DNA from 2 places in the Listeria marthii genome. Region 2 is predicted to be linked to the other one. Evidence: predicted binding sites of a transcription regulator. Region 2 holds the regulator's gene; the other holds the start of a gene.

Region 1 (4,346 bases), on a different contig from region 2:
GAACACGATCTACCATTTGTTCGATTGTTTGCGACGTGATTTCAATGCCATGATTAGGACAAACTGGGTGTCCAACTCGAGCATAAAGTAGGCGCAAATAGTCGTGGATTTCCGTAACGGTACCAACTGTGGAACGTGGATTACGACTTGTTGTTTTTTGGTCAATGGAGATAGCCGGGCTTAAACCTTCAATTAAATCTACATCTGGTTTATCCATTTGTCCTAAAAATTGGCGTGCATATGCGGATAAAGACTCAACGTAACGTCTTTGTCCCTCTGCATAAATTGTATCGAAAGCAAGCGAAGATTTACCTGAACCTGAAAGGCCAGTCATAACTACTAACTTATCTCTAGGAATCTCTACATCAATGTTTTTTAAGTTATGGGCTCTTGCACCCTGAATTACTATTTTCTCTTTATCCAATTTCGCTTCATCCTTCCGCTTTTATTTCCAGTAAAGCATCACGAAGTTCAGCAGCACGTTCGAAATCAAGTGCTTTGGCTGCTTCTTTCATTTCATGTTCCATACCTTCAATGAATACATCGCGTTCTTTCTTAGACATCTTACTTAAATCATGTTGCTTCACTGCTTCTCTTTCATCTGCGGCAGAAGTTGCTGCGATGATACCACGAATTTCTTTTTTGATCGTTTTTGGCGTAATGCCATGTTTTTCATTGTATTCGATTTGGATTTTACGACGACGCTCTGTTTCACCAATGGAATTGCGCATCGAGTCAGTCATTTTATCTGCGTACATGATTACTCGACCATTTTCATTACGCGCAGCACGCCCCATTGTTTGGATTAGTGAACGTTCGGAACGTAGGAATCCTTCTTTATCTGCATCTAAAATTGCTACCAATGAAACTTCCGGTAAATCGATTCCTTCACGCAGTAAGTTAATTCCGACGATAACGTCATACACGCCAAGTCGTAAATCGCGAATGATTTCAATTCGTTCTAATGTTTTTACTTCTGAGTGTAGATATTGGACCTTGACGCCAGCTTCTTTGAGATAATTGGTTAAATCCTCCGACATTTTTTTCGTTAGCGTTGTGATTAAGACGCGTTCATTTTTCTCGACACGGTCGTTAATTTCATCCATTAGGTCATCAATTTGTCCTTGAATTGGGCGAATTTCTACAATCGGATCTAACAAGCCAGTTGGTCGAATGATTTGTTCGATGACATCTGGATTTTTTTCTAGTTCGTATGGGCCTGGTGTGGCGGATATGAACATGATTTGGTTGATATGTTTCTCAAATTCTTCTAGTCGAAGTGGTCGGTTATCTAAAGCACTTGGCAATCTAAAACCGTGATCGACAAGCATTTGTTTTCTGGCTTGGTCTCCGTTGAACATTCCGCGGATTTGCGGCATCGTCACGTGTGACTCATCTATGACCATTTGGAAATCATCTGGGAAATAGTCTAGCAAAGTGTACGGTGTAACTCCCGCCGGACGTAGAGATAGATGTCTGGAATAGTTTTCAATACCCGAGCAATAGCCCATTTCTTCCATCATTTCTAAATCATAATTCGTCCGTTGTTCCAGTCGTTGCGCTTCGAGTAATTTATTGTCCGCACGCAATACTTTGAGACGGTCTTCTAGTTCTGCTTTTATATTAACGACTGCTTTTTTCATAATATCTGGTCTAGTAACAAAGTGAGATGCTGGGAAAATCGAGACGTGTTCTCTTTCTCCGATAATTTCGCCAGTAAGTGCATCTACTTCTCTAATACGTTCAATTTCATCGCCGAAAAATTCAATCCGCATACAATGTTCATCTCTGGATGCTGGGAAAATTTCGACCACATCACCGCGAACTCGGAAGCGGCCGCGTTGGAAATCTATATCATTTCGATCATATTGGATATCTACTAATTTGCGCAGTAATTCATCACGACTAATCTCCATACCGACACGAAGCGAAACGAGCATTTCTCCGTATTCAATCGGCGAACCTAAGCCATAAATACACGACACACTGGCGATAATAATGACATCGCGCCGTTCAAAAAGAGAGGCCGTAGCCGAGTGACGAAGCTTGTCGATTTCATCATTGATACTGGCGTCTTTCTCGATGTACGTATCACTTTGTGGAACATAGGCTTCTGGTTGATAATAGTCATAGTAACTGACAAAATATTCTACAGCATTATTTGGGAAAAACTCTTTAAATTCACTATATAACTGACCTGCTAGCGTCTTATTATGAGCCATTACAAGTGTTGGTTTATTTACTTCTTGAATCACATTGGATACAGTAAAAGTTTTCCCTGTACCGGTTGCACCAAGTAAAGTTTGGTGTTTCAAGCCTTTTCTTAATCCCGCAACTAATTGTTCTATTGCTCTAGGTTGGTCTCCTTGTGGACTATACTTAGAAACTAACTCAAATTTATCCTTCAACTCGGATTCCCCCTATTCTTTATCGGTCCGATTCTGGCATCTGAAAAGCTTTACTTGTGAAAACTCCAGCAAAGCAAAAAGCGGATTTTTTTCAGATCCGTTAATGTTTCTATTTTATCATAAATATTTTAATTAGCCTAGCAAAAACCGAACGTATTTTCGCATTTAGTAAAAAATAAAAAACGCAACCTGTTGATTACGCTTTTCTTTATTTTATCACTTTTACACGGTTCTACCTATATATTTGCCTTGTTAAAAGTCACTGCCACGCTTCTTCAACCGGCGCAGCATATAAGTCGCGAGCACAAAACCAATTGTCATTGAAAAGGCATCAATCACAACGAGCCAAAGCGAATTAGTATAACCTAACTTAGCAGATGCAGCAATCAAAATCACCATCAAAAGCAGCGCCACATAACGATTATAAGTGATTCTCGCAAAAAGAATAACTAGCAGGCAAGGGAAAATAAGCGCAGATATAATTTGATCCATCTTACTTCCCTCCCCTTTTTTTAAGCGTCTCGCAATGCTTTTGTCGTTATTTCCGTCGTTAACTGCGGTAATTCTGTTTTTTCGATACCTTTTTCGGCAAGCATATCTGGTAAGATTTCTTTTAAAAAGTACTTCACACTAGCCATTTCCCGGTATTGATAAATGGTCGCAAGTGCTTCACTATAAATTTCCACAAAAATATTCTCTGGATTTCCTTTTTGGATTTCGCCAAAGGATTCATATAACAAATCAACTTTATCAGAAATAGCGAGGATTTTCCCTTCTAACGTACTGTCTTTACCTTCTTTTAGCAAATGACGATAAATTGGTTGGAAAGTTTCTGGAATTTCTCGCTCAATAAAGTTTTTTGTCATACTTTCTTCTACTTCTGAAAGCATTTCGCGCAGTTCTGTCGTTGCGTATTTCACAGGCGTTTTAATATCCCCGATGAAAAGCTCTGAATAATCATGATTTAACGCTTTTTCGTATAATGCGCGCCAATTCACTTCATTCCCAGCTTCTTCCTCTACCGCACCGAAAAATTGGGCAATCGAAGTTACTTTATACGAATGTTCTGCAACAGAATGCTCTTGATATTTAAATTTTCCTGGGCAACGATAAATGTTTTCTAAATCTGATAAACTTTGGAAATATTGATGAATTCCCATAGTATCCCTCCATTCTTCGTTTTATTCTTCGCGTTTTTGTTTTTTATTAGCTGGATTCGTATTTTCGATTTCACGCATCATCAGCGCCGCGCAGTAACCAATTAGTGCAATCATCGCTGCTGAATAAGTTCTAAAGTTGTCAGTAGCAAAAATAAAGATAATGGCTGAAAATAAAAATGTTGTTAGTATTCCCCAGCTAAACAGTTTCGCCCCGCGCGCCGTCCCGACTTTCATATGCGAGTAAATCCCCACATAACAAATTAATTGAATCAAAATAAATTGAACAACTGATAAACCGATGACTACCGTAAGATTGCTATTCCACACTACCGCTAAAATCGAAATAATAATCATCACAATAATTCCCGTAATAACAATGAATTTTTGCATTGGTGATAATTTCTTCAAAATACTTCCTCCAAGCTTTTATTTGTTACTTACTTTACCATAATCTCTGTTTATTTGGGATAAAAAACACCCATCATTCCTAAAAAGGTTTTCTGAGCGTTCCCAATTAATGATGATGCACATGTCGAATTGCTTGTGTAAGTAATTCTAATACGTGATTGTCATCTTGCATATAATAAATCGTCGTACCTTCACGTCTTGATTTCACCAGTCTTAAATTTTTTAAAAATCTCAGCTGATGCGAAACTGTCGTCTGGTTAAACGCGAGTGTCCGCGCAATTTCATTCACAGAGTATTCGCGGTCTTGAAGCAAATTTAAAATCTGCACACGCGTGGGATCAGAAAGCGACTTAAAAATCTGCGTTACACT
Region 2 (4,346 bases):
GAACTTGAAAAAGACGATATTATTAAAGAAGGTTTAGGTGAACACATTTTCGAACACTTTATTGAAGCAAAAACAATCGAGTGCGATATGTTCCGTACGGCGGTTCATCCATGGGAACGCGAACAATATCTTGAAATCTATTAATAGTCAAAAGCTCGTTTCCTCATCGGGGGAAACGAGTTTTTTTGTGCGGAATCGGAAATCAAATAGTTGATGTTTAGTTGATAGAGGCATATATTTAAAAATGTCTAAGTAAAAGAAGGGAAAGAGGAAGAAATGCAAATTACTTTAGCTATTTTAGTTTTTGCAGTAACACTTTTATTTGTTATTTGGCAGCCGAAAAACTTGTCAATTGGCTGGTCAGCTTGTGGTGGGGCGTTACTTGCTTTGTTATTTGGCGTGGTTACTTTGTCAGATGTAGCAACGGTCACAGGGATAGTTTGGAATGCCACACTCGCGTTTATTGCCATTATTATTATTTCGCTTATTTTAGATGAAATTGGATTTTTCGAGTGGGCGGCCCTGCACATGGCAAGATTGGCAAAAGGAAACGGTTTGTTGATGTTTGTGCTGATTTCGATTTTGGGTGCTTTGGTTGCGGCGCTTTTTGCTAATGACGGGGCGGCATTGATTTTGACGCCGATTGTTTTAGCGATGGTACGGGCGCTAAACTTTGATGAGAGAAAGGTGTTTCCGTTTATTATTGCTGGTGGATTTATTGCGGATACCACGTCATTGCCACTTGTAGTCAGTAATTTAGTTAACATTGTTTCGGCTGATTTCTTTGGAATTAGTTTTTCGCAGTATGCGCTCATTATGTGGATTCCAACAGTGTTTTCCTTGGTGGCGAGCATTGGTGTTTTATACCTATATTTTCGCAAAGCATTGCCTAGAAAATATGATGCAAGCGAGATTCGAGAGCCAGCCTCTGCGCTTAAAGATAAGAAAATGTTCCGTATTTCGTGGGGGATACTTGTTATCCTCGTAGCCGGCTATTTTTTGAGCAGTTTTTTAGCTATTCCTGTATCGTTTATTGCTTTATTAGTCGCTTTAATCTTTTTGTTAGTTGGAGCTAAGAGTCATTCAGTATCAACTCGTTCTATTATAAAAGGGGCGCCTTGGAATATTGTATTTTTCTCCGTGGGGATGTATGTGGTGGTGTATGGTCTGCAAAATGCAGGAATCACCAAATTATTAGCAGAAGTTATTTCTTATGTCGCTAATTTCGGCCTATTTGCTGGTACGATTGGAATGGGCTTTATTGCTGCGATACTATCTTCTGTCATGAATAACTTGCCTACTGTGATGATAAATGCGCTAGCGATTGATCATACTTCGTTTACTGGAGTGATGAAAGAAGCATTGGTATACGCCAATGTTATCGGATCTGACTTGGGGCCGAAAATAACACCAATTGGGTCACTTGCAACTTTACTTTGGTTACATGTGTTGGCTCAGAAAGGTATAAAGATAAGCTGGGGTTCCTACTTTAAAATTGGCATTGTAATAACGATACCAGTATTATTTATTACGCTTGTGGGTCTCTATATTTCCTTGTTAATTTGGAACTAAAAAATCCCTGTACACCAATTGTACAGGGATTTTTTATGCCTTATAAAGAACATGTGGTCAAAGTGGATCTCCATTTACTAAGGCTGGATGATTGAAAGTAGCTATTTTAGTTAAGGCGATTTTTTTCATTACTTGTTCTGAAGGCTTATTTAATGTTGCTGTGAAACTATATATTTCCTCAATCGAGGTGTGCTCGTTAGCATATGCAATTGCGCCTAGTGCAGCTTCTGTAGCATAGCCTTGATTCCACACTGTCTTTTTTAAACGCCAACCAATTTCGATACAAGGTGTAAAATCTGCTTCGAAAGTAGCCTCATGAAATCCAGTAAATCCAATGAATTCTCCAGTAGATTTTTCTTCGATTGCAAAAAGGCCGTATCCGAGTGAAGTTAGTTCTTTTTGATTTCTATCTAGCAGTGCGTCGCTTTCTTTTGTAGTTAATAGAGCTGGGAAGTATTTCATCACTTCTTTATCTGCGTTCAGTTGACTAAAAGGAAGGTAATCACTTGCGATATAATCTCTTGCAATAAGTCGTTCGGTTTCAAAATAAATCAAGCTAACACCCACCTGTTCTAATCAATGAAATTAGCGAATATCTCTATAAAGCCCGATTACTTTACCAAGAATAGTTACGTTATTTAAAAGGATAGGTTCTAGCGCATCATTCTCAGGTTGTAATCTAAAATGATTCGCTTCTTTATAGAAACGTTTACAGGTTGCTTCGTTTTCGTCGGTCATTGCAACCACGATTTCGCCGTTTATTGCAGAACTTTGTTGTCTAACGATTACTTTGTCGCCATCGAGAATTCCGGCGTTAATCATACTTTCACCGTCGATTTCTAACATAAAGACATTGGTTTCACCAGCTGCCATGTATTCTGGTAGTGGGAAGTATTCGTCAATGTTTTCAACCGCGGTAATAGGCATTCCGGCTGTAACCTTACCGATAATAGGAATATTTACTACATTAGGCGTTTCCGCTTCATCTTCTAAAGATAATATTTCAATCGCACGAGGCTTTGTTGGGTCACGTCTAATTAGGCCTTTACCTTCAAGGCGAGCTAAATGTCCATGAACAGTTGAGCTGGAAGCGAGACCAACAGCTTCACCAATTTCCCGTACGGAAGGTGGATAACCTTTTTCTTTTACTTCTGATTTAATAAATTCATATATATCTTGTTGGCGTTTAGATATTTTCATGGTTTCACCTCATTGAATTAATGGTTATTTTATAATTCAAGTATAGCAAAAGAAAACCCAATATGCAAACAAAGGTTCGTTTTTTTATTGACAAGTGCGAACAGTTGTTCTATAATATAGAAAAGCGAACATACATTCTTTTTGGAGGGATTATTAATGACTTTGAAATTAATTTGGGATAAATTTTATGTTTCTATTATATTTGTACTTACTTGCATCGTTCTGGGGATTATTTTAATGTGTACAGTAGTTGGCGGGGGAAAAGACTATTCAGAAGTAAATGTAAATGAAGGTGACTCATTATGGGCGATAGCAGACAAATACGCAGGTAAGAGTGATATGGCTAAAGCGGACTTCGTTTCCTGGGTAGAAAAAGAAAATAATCTTTCGGATGGTCATGTAGAAGCTGGGGATTCTGTTGTAATTCCAGTCCACAAAACAAAGTTGTTAAAGAGTGACAGCACGATTCAATTAGCAAACCAGTAAGGTCGATTTAGTGGCCATTTATGATATAATAGTAGAAAGTAGCGTTTTTTGCTGCTTTCTTATTTTTTATAATTTTGAAGAAAAGGATGAAGTATTATGCTAGAAAAAGCTAAAATAGATCGTATCAATGAACTTTCTAAAAAGAAAAAAGCGGGAACTTTAACTGCCGCAGAAAAAGTAGAGCAAGATAAATTACGCAAAGAGTATATAAAATCATTTCGTACCCATATGAAAGGTACGATTGAGAATACGACAATTATTGACCCGAATGGAAAAGATGTAACACCGCACAAAGTAAAACAACTCAGAAAAAATAAGAACCAATAATTAATACCAAATAAACATTTTCGAGCAAATGAACAAAAATACCAATCAATTAAGCAATTTAAAGCAATTATTAGTTGTGTAAATTGTTTTTTAGGCTTATTATTAAAAGTAGTTAAAATTATATTGAAGAGAGGATGTTTCATTTGTTCGATAACACAGATAGTTTAGCAGTCAATACAATTCGTACTTTATCAATGGACGCAATTCAAAAAGCAAATTCTGGTCATCCAGGATTACCAATGGGAGCCGCACCAATGGCTTATGCGCTCTGGTCGCGTGTTTTAAAAACAAATCCTAAGAATTCACATTGGTTCAATCGAGACCGTTTTGTACTTTCTGCAGGACATGGTTCGATGCTTTTATATAGTTTATTACATTTAAGTGGATTTAAATTAGAATTAGAAGATCTTAAAAACTTCCGTCAATGGGAAAGTAAAACTCCAGGTCACCCGGAATATCGTTATACTGATGGCGTAGATGCAACTACTGGCCCGCTTGGTCAAGGTATCGCGATGGCAGTTGGTATGGCTATGGCAGAAAGACATTTGGAAGCAAAATATAATAAAGATGGTTTCCCTGTGGTAGACCATTATACTTATGCATTATGTGGAGATGGCGACTTAATGGAAGGTGTTGCTTCAGAAGCGGCTTCTTACGCAGGTCACCAACAATTAGGAAGATTAGTCGTTTTATATGATTCCAATGATATTTCTCTAGATGGTGATTTAGACAAATCTTTCTCTGAAAATGTAAAACAACGC

The links. Region 2 encodes LexA, which represses DNA repair genes until DNA is damaged. Its sites were predicted from a motif close to CGAACATATGTTCG; they were not measured.
Region 1: the regulator LexA is predicted to act here: its motif matches at 2,557-2,570, upstream of uvrB (excinuclease ABC subunit UvrB).

Annotation. Positions count from the first base shown of each region.
Region 1 covers NZ_JAASWB010000006.1:102,219-106,564, reverse strand. The annotation lists gene uvrA (excinuclease ABC subunit UvrA) at 1-424, opposite strand, end outside; gene uvrB (excinuclease ABC subunit UvrB) at 432-2,408, opposite strand; gene HCJ55_RS11895 (CsbA family protein) at 2,661-2,900, opposite strand; gene HCJ55_RS11890 (HD domain-containing protein) at 2,921-3,568, opposite strand; gene HCJ55_RS11885 (hypothetical protein) at 3,590-3,976, opposite strand; gene HCJ55_RS11880 (ArsR/SmtB family transcription factor) at 4,083-4,346, opposite strand, start outside.
Region 2 covers NZ_JAASWB010000003.1:403,905-408,250, reverse strand. The annotation lists gene glnA (type I glutamate--ammonia ligase) at 1-144, shown strand, start outside; gene HCJ55_RS07380 (arsenic transporter) at 277-1,572, shown strand; gene HCJ55_RS07375 (GNAT family N-acetyltransferase) at 1,630-2,127, opposite strand; gene lexA (transcriptional repressor LexA) at 2,158-2,772, opposite strand; gene yneA (cell division suppressor protein YneA) at 2,929-3,258, shown strand; gene HCJ55_RS07360 (DUF896 domain-containing protein) at 3,355-3,585, shown strand; gene tkt (transketolase) at 3,729-4,346, shown strand, end outside.